DNA from 2 places in the Geobacillus sp. PLS 41 genome. Region 1 is predicted to be linked to the other one. Evidence: riboswitches for the same ligand, from Rfam matches in the RefSeq annotation. Region 1 holds a riboswitch; the other holds the start of a gene.
What was found. Region 1 has a riboswitch for thiamine pyrophosphate ahead of thiC (phosphomethylpyrimidine synthase ThiC). Riboswitches for the same ligand answer to the same signal wherever they lie in the genome.

Region 2: linked by a shared signal. The riboswitch ahead of tenA (thiaminase II) and the one ahead of thiC (phosphomethylpyrimidine synthase ThiC) in region 1 are both predicted to bind thiamine pyrophosphate.

The regions. Positions count from the first base shown of each region.
Region 1 is NZ_CM151395.1:115,767-121,342, forward strand. It holds gene ACVX3G_RS00550 (RNA-guided endonuclease InsQ/TnpB family protein) at 1-366, opposite strand, end outside; gene thiC (phosphomethylpyrimidine synthase ThiC) at 596-2,284, opposite strand; TPP riboswitch at 2,456-2,569, opposite strand; gene ACVX3G_RS00560 (methyl-accepting chemotaxis protein) at 2,705-3,958, opposite strand; gene ACVX3G_RS00565 (RDD family protein) at 4,616-5,029, opposite strand; gene ACVX3G_RS00570 (PP2C family protein-serine/threonine phosphatase) at 5,316-5,576, opposite strand, start outside.
Region 2 is NZ_CM151395.1:3,432,096-3,437,671, reverse strand. It holds gene ACVX3G_RS17170 (class I SAM-dependent rRNA methyltransferase) at 1-1,020, opposite strand, end outside; TPP riboswitch at 1,163-1,270, shown strand; gene tenA (thiaminase II) at 1,377-2,060, shown strand; gene ACVX3G_RS17160 (ECF transporter S component) at 2,084-2,674, shown strand; gene ACVX3G_RS17155 (ABC transporter ATP-binding protein) at 2,689-4,140, shown strand; gene ACVX3G_RS17150 (energy-coupling factor transporter transmembrane component T family protein) at 4,140-4,922, shown strand; gene tenI (thiazole tautomerase TenI) at 4,939-5,544, shown strand; gene thiO (glycine oxidase ThiO) at 5,548-5,576, shown strand, end outside.

The DNA.
Region 1 (5,576 bases):
TCCTTCTAGCGTATTGACAGAAAATAACCCTTGAACAATGGAGTAATCTCGATTCCAAACGAGATCATATTCAGGCTTTTTAAAGCGAACCAATGTCCATTCGTGACCATTGCTTTTTAGGGAGCGGTATCTAGCGATCACCGTTTTAATCACAGATTGCGCCATTTGCGAACGCAAAGCGTAGTTTGATCGAAGTAGACGATAGGTCATGTCGTGTAACTTGGCTTGTGCAAGCACTTTTGTGTCAAAAATCACAACAGACACAGCGTTGCACGCTTGTCGATAAGCGGAAAGGGTGGCTTTCAATACTTCTGCTTGTTCCGCTGTTGGGTAAATTTTTATTTTGGCTGTTAACGTCATGTCCATTTGTCTCACCTCTCTTTCACTAAAAGTGATACAAAAACACAAAAAAAGCGATTCCTCCCCCACTTACTCCCTTTGGTCGTTGAAGTGGGGGTCTCCTCGCCAAAGACGATGAACGTTCGCCCCCCTCCGCTGCTTCGATCAGCACCGAGCGTTTTCCAGCTCATGCTTTTTCCGTTGATCGAACTTCCATATCCTCTCCACCATGCCGAGCATCGCAGCCCGCTTCTTGTCATTGATACAGCGACGACCCTTGCCGAATAAATTGTTGCGCTTTTTCTTTCATCCCCTCCTCTTTGATTTTCCGTTGCAGTTCATGTGAAATGTTCATGGAACAAAATTTCGGCCCGCACATCGAACAAAAATGAGCTGTTTTCGCCGCCTCAGCCGGCAATGTTTCATCATGATACTCGCGGGCCCGTTCCGGATCGAGGGATAAATTGAACTGATCGTTCCAACGAAATTCAAAGCGCGCTTTCGAGAGCGCGTCGTCACGCTGCTGAGCGGCTGGATGCCCTTTTGCCAGATCAGCCGCATGGGCGGCGATTTTATAGGCCACGACCCCGGCGCGTACGTCCTCTTTATTCGGCAACCCTAAATGTTCTTTGGGCGTTACGTAACAAAGCATCGCCGTTCCATAAGCGCCAATGATGGCGGCGCCAATCGCTGACGTAATATGGTCATACCCGGGCGCGATGTCGGTGACAAGCGGCCCTAACGTATAAAACGGCGCTCCATGACAAATTTCCTGTTCCCGCTCGACATTTTCGCGAATTTTATGCATCGGAATGTGCCCCGGCCCTTCGATCATCACCTGCACATCATGCTTCCAGGCGATTTTCGTCAGCTCGCCGAGCGTCTTGAGTTCCGCAAACTGCGCCTCATCGTTCGCATCGGCGATGGAGCCGGGGCGCAAGCCGTCGCCAAGGGAGATCGCGACATCGTATTGTTTCAAAATCTCGCAGATTTCTTCAAAATGCGTATACAAAAAGTTTTCTTCATGGTGGGCCAAACACCATTGGGCGATGATCGAGCCGCCGCGCGAGACAATTCCGGTCGTCCGGTTGGCGGTGAGCGGAATGTAATGAAGCCGCACACCGGCGTGGATCGTCATGTAGTCGACTCCTTGTTCAGCCTGCTCGATGAGCGTCTCGCGGTACACGTCCCATGTCAGCTTCTCCGGCACCCCTCCTACCTTTTCGAGCGCCTGATAAATCGGCACCGTTCCCACGGGGACCGGCGAATTGCGGATGATGTACTCGCGCGTTTCATGAATGTGTTTGCCGGTCGATAAATCCATGACCGTATCGGCGCCCCAACGCACTGCCCAAAGCAATTTTTCCACTTCGTCTTCAATCGATGAAGAAACAGCCGAGTTGCCGATATTGGCATTAATTTTCACATGGAAACGACGTCCGATGATCATCGGTTCGCTCTCTGGATGGTTAATATTGGCCGGAATAATGGCCCGACCAGCGGCGACTTCTTGGCGGACAATTTCTGGATCGATTTGTTCACGAATCGCGACAAACTCCATTTCTGGCGTAATGATCCCCCGTTTGGCGTAATGCATTTGTGTCACTGTTTTTCCGGGCTTTGCCCTCAATGGACGGCGCACAAACGGAAGCGAACGTTGGATCGCAACAGAAGACCGCTCCATTTCCTCCACATCGCCGCGCTCGACAATCCAGCGGCGGCGAAGAGGAGGCAAGCCTTTCTCCACGTCCGGTTCAAAATCGGGATCCGTATACGGGCCCGTCGTATCGTAGACACGCACCGGTTTGTTTTCCACCATTCCTTGCGGCGTTTTCGTTGGCGATAAAGCAATTTCTCTCATCGGCACGCGCACATCCGGGCGCGACCCTTCGATGTACACTTTGCGGCTTTCCGGAAACGACATAAACGAGCGGATGTTTTCCATGCGTGGCTTCCCCTTTCAACATAAAATGATGAAAAATCAGATCTGAAGCCACACCGTCTGAAGCGGGGCAAACACGAGAATAGGCGATGGCGGCCGATTCAAAATAAAAACAGGTTCCGACACCGGAACCTGATCGAAGGCAAAAGGCCAAATGAACAAGACACGTCCATCTGTTCCCGCTGCCTGCTTCCCTACGCTGGCATGACCCAGATCAGGTTCAAAGGGTCAAAGAACTTCATCGCGTTCTTTTCTCAGCCCGGCTCTCGGACTCCCCTAGCAGATAAGCGTATCACAATGATGACTGACTTTTTTTATTCTATCAGGCAATTGGCAAAGATGCAAACCATTTTATTCCAAACGTTGACTCCCACACGTCGTTTGAAAGCCCCTCTTTCTCGAAGAAAGCGTCCTTTTCCTCACTCACACAGAAAATTTCTTCAGCATTGCCCGCATCTCGTCCGCCATCTGACCGAGCGATGTCGACGAAGAGGCGATTTCCTCGACGGAAGCCATTTGTTCCTGGGTCGCTGCCGATACGTTGGCCGCACCAGACGCTGACTGTTCGACAATATTGGTCATCTGTTGGAGTGCGTCGTTCACTTGACGAGCATGCTCCGTCATTTGCTCGATGGCGGACGATACTTGTCCAATTTGTTTGCTCACTTGGCCGACCTCCTCGCGGATATGGGCAAATGATTGGCCGCATGCCGCCGCAACGTTCAATCCTTTCGCCACTTCGGCGATCACCTGTTCGGCAGACGCAACTGCCCGCTTCGTTTCTTCTTGAATGTAACCGATCAGCTCGGAAATTTGTTGCGCTGAGCGCGCTGATTGTTCTGCGAGCTTCCTCACTTCGTCCGCGACAACCGCAAACCCTTTCCCTTGCTCGCCGGCGCGCGCCGCTTCGATCGCCGCATTGAGCGCCAACAAATTCGTCTGCGACGCAATGCCGGTGATCGCTTCCGTAATCTGTCCAATCTCGTTGGAGCGCTCCCCAAGCCCTTTCACCACCTGGCCGAGCGTTTGCACATGATCGTAAATGAACTGCATTTGCTTGGACATTTGTCCGATTGACTGCTTGCCGTCCTCTGCTTTCGCCGATGTTTTCTCAGCCTGGTGCGCCACTTCTTTCGTATGGAAAGCGACGTCGCTCAATGTTTGGGAAATATCATGCACGGACGCGGCGGTGGTGCGAACAGCATCGGCCTGCTCCTCCGCACTTGCCGCAAGCGTTTCCATCGTTGTCGCAATTTGCTCTGTCGCTTTCGTCGTCTGTTCGGCGACGGCGGCAAGCTGCTGAGAATATTGCGCTACTTCTTCGGCATGATGTTGGACTTGCCCCATCACACTTTGCCAAGCGTTTGCCATATCGTTTAACGACGCCGCAATCGGCCGCAGCTGCTGGACGCGATCAAGAGGTATGCGCACCGTCAAATCTCCGCCTGTCATCTTGCCTAAATGTTCGTTAATAACGGCAATCGGGGCAACAAACCGTCGATAGTTGAGCGTTGCCGAAACGAAGCCGAGCATCGCGCCAAACAGCACCGTAGCAACAAGCGTCCACCAAAATGCCGCCCCGCGAATGCCGTTGACCAGGCATGTGGCCATGCCGATCGCCGCTGTGCCAGGAATGACAACGAACATTGTGCGGATAATATAACTGGATAAAGACAAAGTCGTTCTCCTCCTTTTCCATTATGCAATCGTCTTTTCTTTATCTTCACCGCTTAAATAGATTCGTGAATGATCATTCATTTTCCTTCCTGGCCATAATCATGAATGTGTGGATTTGCAAAGATTTTCTAGTCTAAAAGGCTGGTGAAAAACAACGGATTCGCTCGGTTTGGGAGAAATCGCAAGGAATTAAGTTGTGGCGCCGCAAGACTTTTCAATTTGAACAACAGTGTTGAAGAGCAATATTCCCTCTTAAATCGCCAGCCTTCTAAAAGGCTGGTGATTTAGTGAAAAGCCGCGGAAAACGGAATCTCTTCTCAAATTGAGAAGTCCTGTAAAATCAACGCTTCTCTTTCAGCCGAAAGCAACGGGTTCGGCGAAATCGGTCGTTTTTCACCAGCCCTCTAAAGGGCTGATGATTTAGTGAAAAACGCGGCTGATCCCGGTCGTTTTTTCATTTGAGAAACATTGAGAAATCAACTTTCATTTTTTGGAGAAATGCCGCTGATTGGCGTGCGACAGCCTTTTTTCACCGGCCTTCTAAAAAACAACAAGGCCCCACTCAAAAGCGTCATTCTTTTGATCGTTGATGATCCGTCACGAAAGATAAGAAAAGGCGTCCCGACCCTCTTGGGACACCCCCTGCTGTTTTCTGCTTTACACCGTCGGTTTTTCCGTTGTCACATACGTCCCAGCGATAAAATCGTGAATCGACCGTTTGTCTTCTCTCGCAGCGACCATAATCGCACTAATGATGAGACCAATGCCAAACGTGATAAAGTATACGAGTCCGCCAACGAACGAGCGCAAAAACATCGTGCCGACCCCAACTTTTCCGCCGTTGACTTTCGCAATCCGGATGCCAAGCATCCGCTTGCCGACCGTATATCCGTACCAAACAGCCGGGACGATTAACGCGTAAAGGATGTTCGCTAATGACGTAAACCAGTTCGTTTCCCAACTGCCAGTGATGAAATAGCCGATGATCGAAATCGGAATGCCAACGACAATCGCATCCAACAAGTTAGCCAACAGCCGCTTCCAAAATCCAGCCGGATTCGTCACCGCCATATGTCTTCCCTCCTGTTGCCTTTTCTATATTGTATTCGCAATCAACAGCGTAATTGTCTTTATTTTAACCTGAATTGTGGAAAGGAATCTATACTATAGTTTGGTGTTTGCCGCCATTATTGGGCGGCAGGAGTGAATGCGTCTTTTCACGATTCGTAAAAAAGATAGCCCAAAAGGCCATTTTTGCAACCGAGACACAGTTGGCTGCCGTGCCGTTTCATACATAAAGAAAAAGCAGCTTGTGAAGCGGATCGATCATCCGAATACAGGCGGCTTTTCCCCTCGTTTAGCCAAGCTTGGCCACCACCGCCGAAAAATCGTCCGGAAGCGGCCCTTTTTGCGCAAAATGGCGGCGCAGATGGTCCAAAAGCACCTGCTCGTCCAATAAAATATGCGGCGTTAGCGCATCGCGGAACGCTTCAATCTTTTGCCGAACGGATCCCGCCCCCCCTTCAATCGCCCCGTCGGAATACAACACAAGCGTCGCCCCCGGCTCGTAGCGCAACCGGCCGCTGTCGACAAAAAGGCGCGGAAGCAGCCCGATCGG
Region 2 (5,576 bases), 200 kb from region 1:
GCGGACGTGGTACGAGCAGCTTGATGTGACGAAAAAGCCGCCGTCTTTGACAAGCTTCAATCCGTTTAAGTTAATGTCTTTATAGCCGCGCAGCGCCTTCGGGACGGCATGGGCCGATTTCGCGAACGCCGGCGGGTCGATGATGACGACATCCCACTGTTTGCCGGCGCGCACCGATTCGCGCAAATAGTCGAAGGCGTTGGCGACGACAAATTCAACGTTCGTGAATCCGTTTAACGCGGCGTTCCGTTTCGCTGTTTCGATGGCATGTTCAGAAATATCGACGGCAGTAGCATGTTTTGCCCCATACAGACAAGCGTTTAGCATAAACGAGCCGGTATGGGTGAAGCAGTCGAGCACGGTTGTCTCCGGACCGATGAGCGGACGAAGAGCGGCGCGGTTTTGCCGTTGGTCGAAGAAAAAGCCTGTTTTTTGTCCGTTTTCAATATCGACGATGTATTTCACGCCGTTTTCCTCGATTTCGATTTCCGTTTCCGCTTCCCCGTACCAAAAGCCTTTTTCTTGTTTGAGACCCTCAAGCTCCCGAACGGACACATCGTTGCGCAAATAAATGGCCCTTGGGGCAAACACGTCAAGCAAGCCGCGCAAAATCCAGTCTTTCCGCCTTTCCATGCCGAGCGCCAAAATTTGCACAACAAGCACATCTTCATATTTGTCGACGATCAATCCGGGCAAAAAGTCGGCTTCGCCATAGACGGCGCGGCAGGAGCGAACGCCGGGAATCATCCGTTCACGGTACGCCCACGCCTGACGGATGCGGTCGATGAAAAAGCGCTCATCGAGTTCATCGTTTGGGTTTTGCGTCAAGACGCGGACGATGATTTGCGAAGCGGGGTTGATATATCCTTTCGCCAGCCAATACCCTTGATGATTGTAAACGTCAACGAAGTCGCCCGGCGCAGCATCGCCTTCGATGCGGTCAACTTCACTTTGAAAAATCCATGGATGCCCTTGCTCAAGCCGTTTTTTCCGTTCTCTTTTCAGGATGACCTTCGCCATCGTTTCCACTCCCATTCCGTCGTCAATTGCTGCGTTTCCATCATAGCGGATTGCAACGCATAGCGCAACGTCGGAGAAAAAAAGATTGACAATCGTTCGTGCCATGGTATGATTAAGTGTAAAGAAAACTGAAAATTGCACCATCATCCACTAGGGGGGCCTTTAGAAAGGCTGAGATCAAAGTGTGCCTTTGAGACCCTTAGCACCTGATCTGGGTAATGCCAGCGTAGGGAAGTGGAGGAGCAGCACAGCAAGGCTAGGCTTTGCCTTGCCAACGTCGCATGCCCACGCCGCTTTCTTTACGCCAATCGGCAAAGGAAGCGGCGTTTTTATTTTGCCAAAAAGGGGGAAAACGAATGTCATTTGCCAAACAATTGCGCCAAGCGGCCGATCCGATCTGGCAGGCGAGTTTCCGCCATCCGTTTGTTCAGGAGCTTGGCCAAGGGACGCTTGCGCGCGAGAAGTTTCGCTATTACGTGATGCAAGATGCCTATTATTTGCGCCATTTTGCCCGCGTGCAGGCGATCGGGGCGGCGAAATCGCCGGATTTGGCGACGACAGCCCGGTTGGCGCACCATGCACAAAGCACGTGCGAAGCCGAGCTGTCTCTGCATGAAACGTTCGCCGAGCTCTTGGGCATTACAGAAGAGGAAAGGGCGGCGTTCATTCCGGCGCCGACGGCGTACGCCTATACGTCGCACATGTACCGCGCGGCGTACGAAGGGCATCTCGGTGATGTTATCGCCGCCATTTTGCCGTGCTACTGGCTGTATTACGAAATTGGCGAGCGCTTGAAAACGTGCCGCCCGAACGATCCGATTTATGAAAAATGGATCGGCACCTACAGTTCGGACTGGTTCCGCTCGCTTGTGGAAGAGCAAATCGCGCGGCTTGACGACATCGCTGACGAGGTCACCGAAGAGGATCGCCATCGGATGAAGCGGCATTTCCTCATCAGCAGCGAATATGAGTACGAGTTTTGGGAGATGGCGTATCGGCTTGAGCAGTGGCCGTCGGCTGAATTGGCGGCGAGCCGTTGACGTGAGACAAGGAGGAGAACAGGATGGAAGTGAAGACAAAAGGGTTAAGATTGGTGGATATTTTAACGACGATCGTCATTGCGATTGTGTTTGGCGTTATTTACAAATTATGGGGACCGCTATATAGCGCGGTGGGAGCAGTAGGGTTTCATCTCGATCAATTCATTTACGGCATGTGGTTTATCGCCTCCTCGCTCGCTTATTTGCTCATTCGCAAGCCAGGGGTGGCGTTGCTCGCGGAGATTGCGGCTTCGTCCGGCGAGCTGATCATGGGATCGCAATGGGGGCTTGAAGTGCTCATTTACGGGGTCGTTCAAGGGCTGTTGGCCGAGCTCGTCTTTGCCGCCTTCCGCTATCGGCGCTTTGATACGTTCGTTGTATCGCTCGGCGCGGTCGGGGCGACGATTGGCTCGCTCATCATGGACTTTTACAAAGGCTATATTGAGGCGCTCGCCCCATGGAATATGGCGCTCTTTTTGCTGGCGCGTTTTATCGGCGCCATCCTCATCTCCGGCGTGCTTGCTGTTTCATTGGCGAAAGCGCTCGAAAAAACCGGAGTGACGCAAATGTGGCGGCCGGCCTCGAAAGACGATTACGATGCATTGAACCGGTAAGGCGGCGAATGGCGATGAAACAAGCAATTGCGATTGATCGGCTGCGCCTGAAATTTCCCGGGAGCGACGGGCTGCTGTTTCGCGACTTGTCGCTTTCGATTGCCGAGGGGGAGAAAGTGCTCCTCCTTGGTCCGTCCGGATGCGGCAAGTCGACATTATTGCAAGTGATGGCTGGCATCATTCCCCGCTCGATCGATGTGCCGATGAAAGCGGAGCGCCTTAAGCGGCCGGAACGGTGGGGCTATGTTTTCCAAGATCCTGATGCGCAATTTTGCATGCCGTATGCGGACGAGGAAATCGCTTTTGCCCTCGAAAATCGAAGCGTGCCGCGCCACGAGATGCCCGTCCGCATCCGTGCCCTGCTGAACCAAGTCGGTTTGGAGATCGCTCCGCATACGGATATTCATACGCTTTCCGGTGGAATGAAGCAGCGATTGGCTCTTGCTTCGGTGCTGGCGCTTGAGCCGGATGTCTTGTTTTTGGATGAGCCGACGGCGCTGCTTGATGAAGAAGGGACGAAGGCGGTATGGCAAACGGTGAAGCAGGTGGGCCGCGGCAAAACGGTCATCATCGTCGAGCATAAAATTGACCATGTGCTCGACTTTGTGGATCGCATTGTCTTGTTCGGCCGCGATGGGCGCATCATCGCCGACGGCGAGGCGAAGGCGGTGTTTTCCGACTATAAAGACGTCATTGCCGCTGAAGGGATTTGGTATCCAGGCGTCTGGGATGACTATGACCGGACGGCAAGGCGGCGAAATCGCCATCGAGGCGAGGAGCTTCTTCGCCTCGCCCGTTTTCGCGGGTTCCGCGGCCGGGAGGCGAAAATCTATGTTCCTGAAGCAACGGTGCACGCCGGCGAATGGATTGCCGTCACCGGAAAAAACGGCGCCGGTAAAAGCACGTTGCTGCACGCGCTTATGCAACTCATCCGCACGGACGGAGAGTATATGCTGCTAGGCGCCGACATCAAGCGGCAACACCCGCTTTACCGCCATATTGCGTTTGTTTTCCAAAATCCGGAATGGCAATTTGTCGCCCATTCCGTTCGCGAAGAGCTCGCCTACTCGCTTCGGCTTGAGGGGCGGCCGAAAGAGGAAATTGAGGGAATCGTCGACCGTCTGTTGCGTGAATTTGACCTTGTTGAGCAGCAAGACCAGCACCCGTACCAACTGTCGGTCGGACAAAAGCGGCGGTTGAGCGTCGCCGCTTCGATCGTCGCCGGCCAGCGCCTCTTTTTGCTTGATGAGCCGACATTTGGGCAAGATGCAAAAAATACGTTCGCGTTGCTCGAAATGCTTGAAGCATACCGTGAACAAGGGGCGGCGATCATGATGGTTACACATGACGAACAAATCGTCCGCCGCTTTGCGACGAGACAGTGGGTGATTGAAGATGGGGCGCTCGTTCGGGACGAACGGCTTGACATCCGAGAGCCGGTGTTGGCGGAAGGTGGGGCAGGGTGATGAAATGGGAGGTTCGCTGCCGCGAGACATGGCTTCATGAGACGAACCCGAGTTTGAAGCTCATTGTGCTTGTCGTGCTCTTTTTCGCTGTCTTGTTCATTCATAACCCGAACGTGCTGATTAACGTTTCGCTCGCTCTCTTCGTTTTGTTTTGCTTTGGCACCGGCTATCCGGCGAATGTGTTGTTTTGGCTGTTTTTGCCGTTTTTCCTCGTGTTTGTTTCGACGGCTTCATCGATGATGATGTTTGGCGAGGGAACGACGACATGGGTTCGCTGGGGGCTCATCCATGTTACAGCGGAAAGTTTTTGGCGCGGGGTGCACATCGGGTTTCGCGCTTTGGCGCTTGGGCTTCTCGGATTGATTTTTTCGCTGACGACCCGGCCGGTTCCGTTGTTTTATTCGCTCATGCAGCAGTTGAGACTGAAGCCAAAGTATGCGTACAGTTTTTTGGCGGCCGTTCGCCTATTGCCGATTATGCTTGAAGAGTTTCAGGCGATCCGCTATGCGTTAACAGTGCGCGGCGTGCCGAATAAGGGCGTCCTCAGCAAAGTGAAGCGCTACGCCATTCCGCTGTTGTCGCAAAGCATCCGCCGCGCCCAGCGCATCGCCGTGGCGATGGAAGCGAAACAATTTTCCGGCAGCGGGCGGCGCACGTTTTATTATGAAATCGGGTTCGGCAAATATGATATTTGGCTTGTCGCCTTGTTTGCCGCTTTGATGTTCGCCGCCTACTATGTCGGTGTTCATTATCCGTATATTTCTATAAGCGATGTACGGTAGAAAGAAAGGGATGGCGATGGGGGTTCTCCATTTCGTTTCCACCGGGCGTCAGACGGTTGACGAATTTGCCGCGATTTGTGCGCACACCCATCCGTATGCCGACCTGATTCATATTCGCGAAAAAGGGAAGACGGCGCGTGAAGTGGCGGCGTTTGTCGCGGCACTGCTTCGCGTCGGGGTGCCGCTGCAAAAAATCATCGTCAATGACCGGGTTGATGTCGCCGCTGTCTACGGTGTCAAAGGTGTGCAGCTTGCTTATCACAGCCTGCCGGTGCGCGCCGTCCGCCGCTCGTTTCCGGACTTGACGGTTGGTTGCTCGGTGCACGGGTCGGAGGAGGCGAAACAGGCCGAACAGGATGGCGCTCACTTTTGTTTGTATGGCCATATTTTTCCGACGGACAGCAAGCCCGGTTTGCCGCCGCGCGGTCTGGACTCGCTTGCGGAAATCGCGGCCGCCGTGTCCATTCCAGTCATCGCCATTGGCGGCATTCACGCCGGCAACGCTCGTCGGGTGCTGGAAGCGGGCGCAGCCGGGGTGGCAGTATTGTCGGCTGTTTTTTTCGCTGCTGACCCCGTTGCTGAGGCTAAACGGCTGGCAGACATCGTGAAAGGGAGGGGATAGGGGATGACGCATCGGTATGACGTCGCGATCGT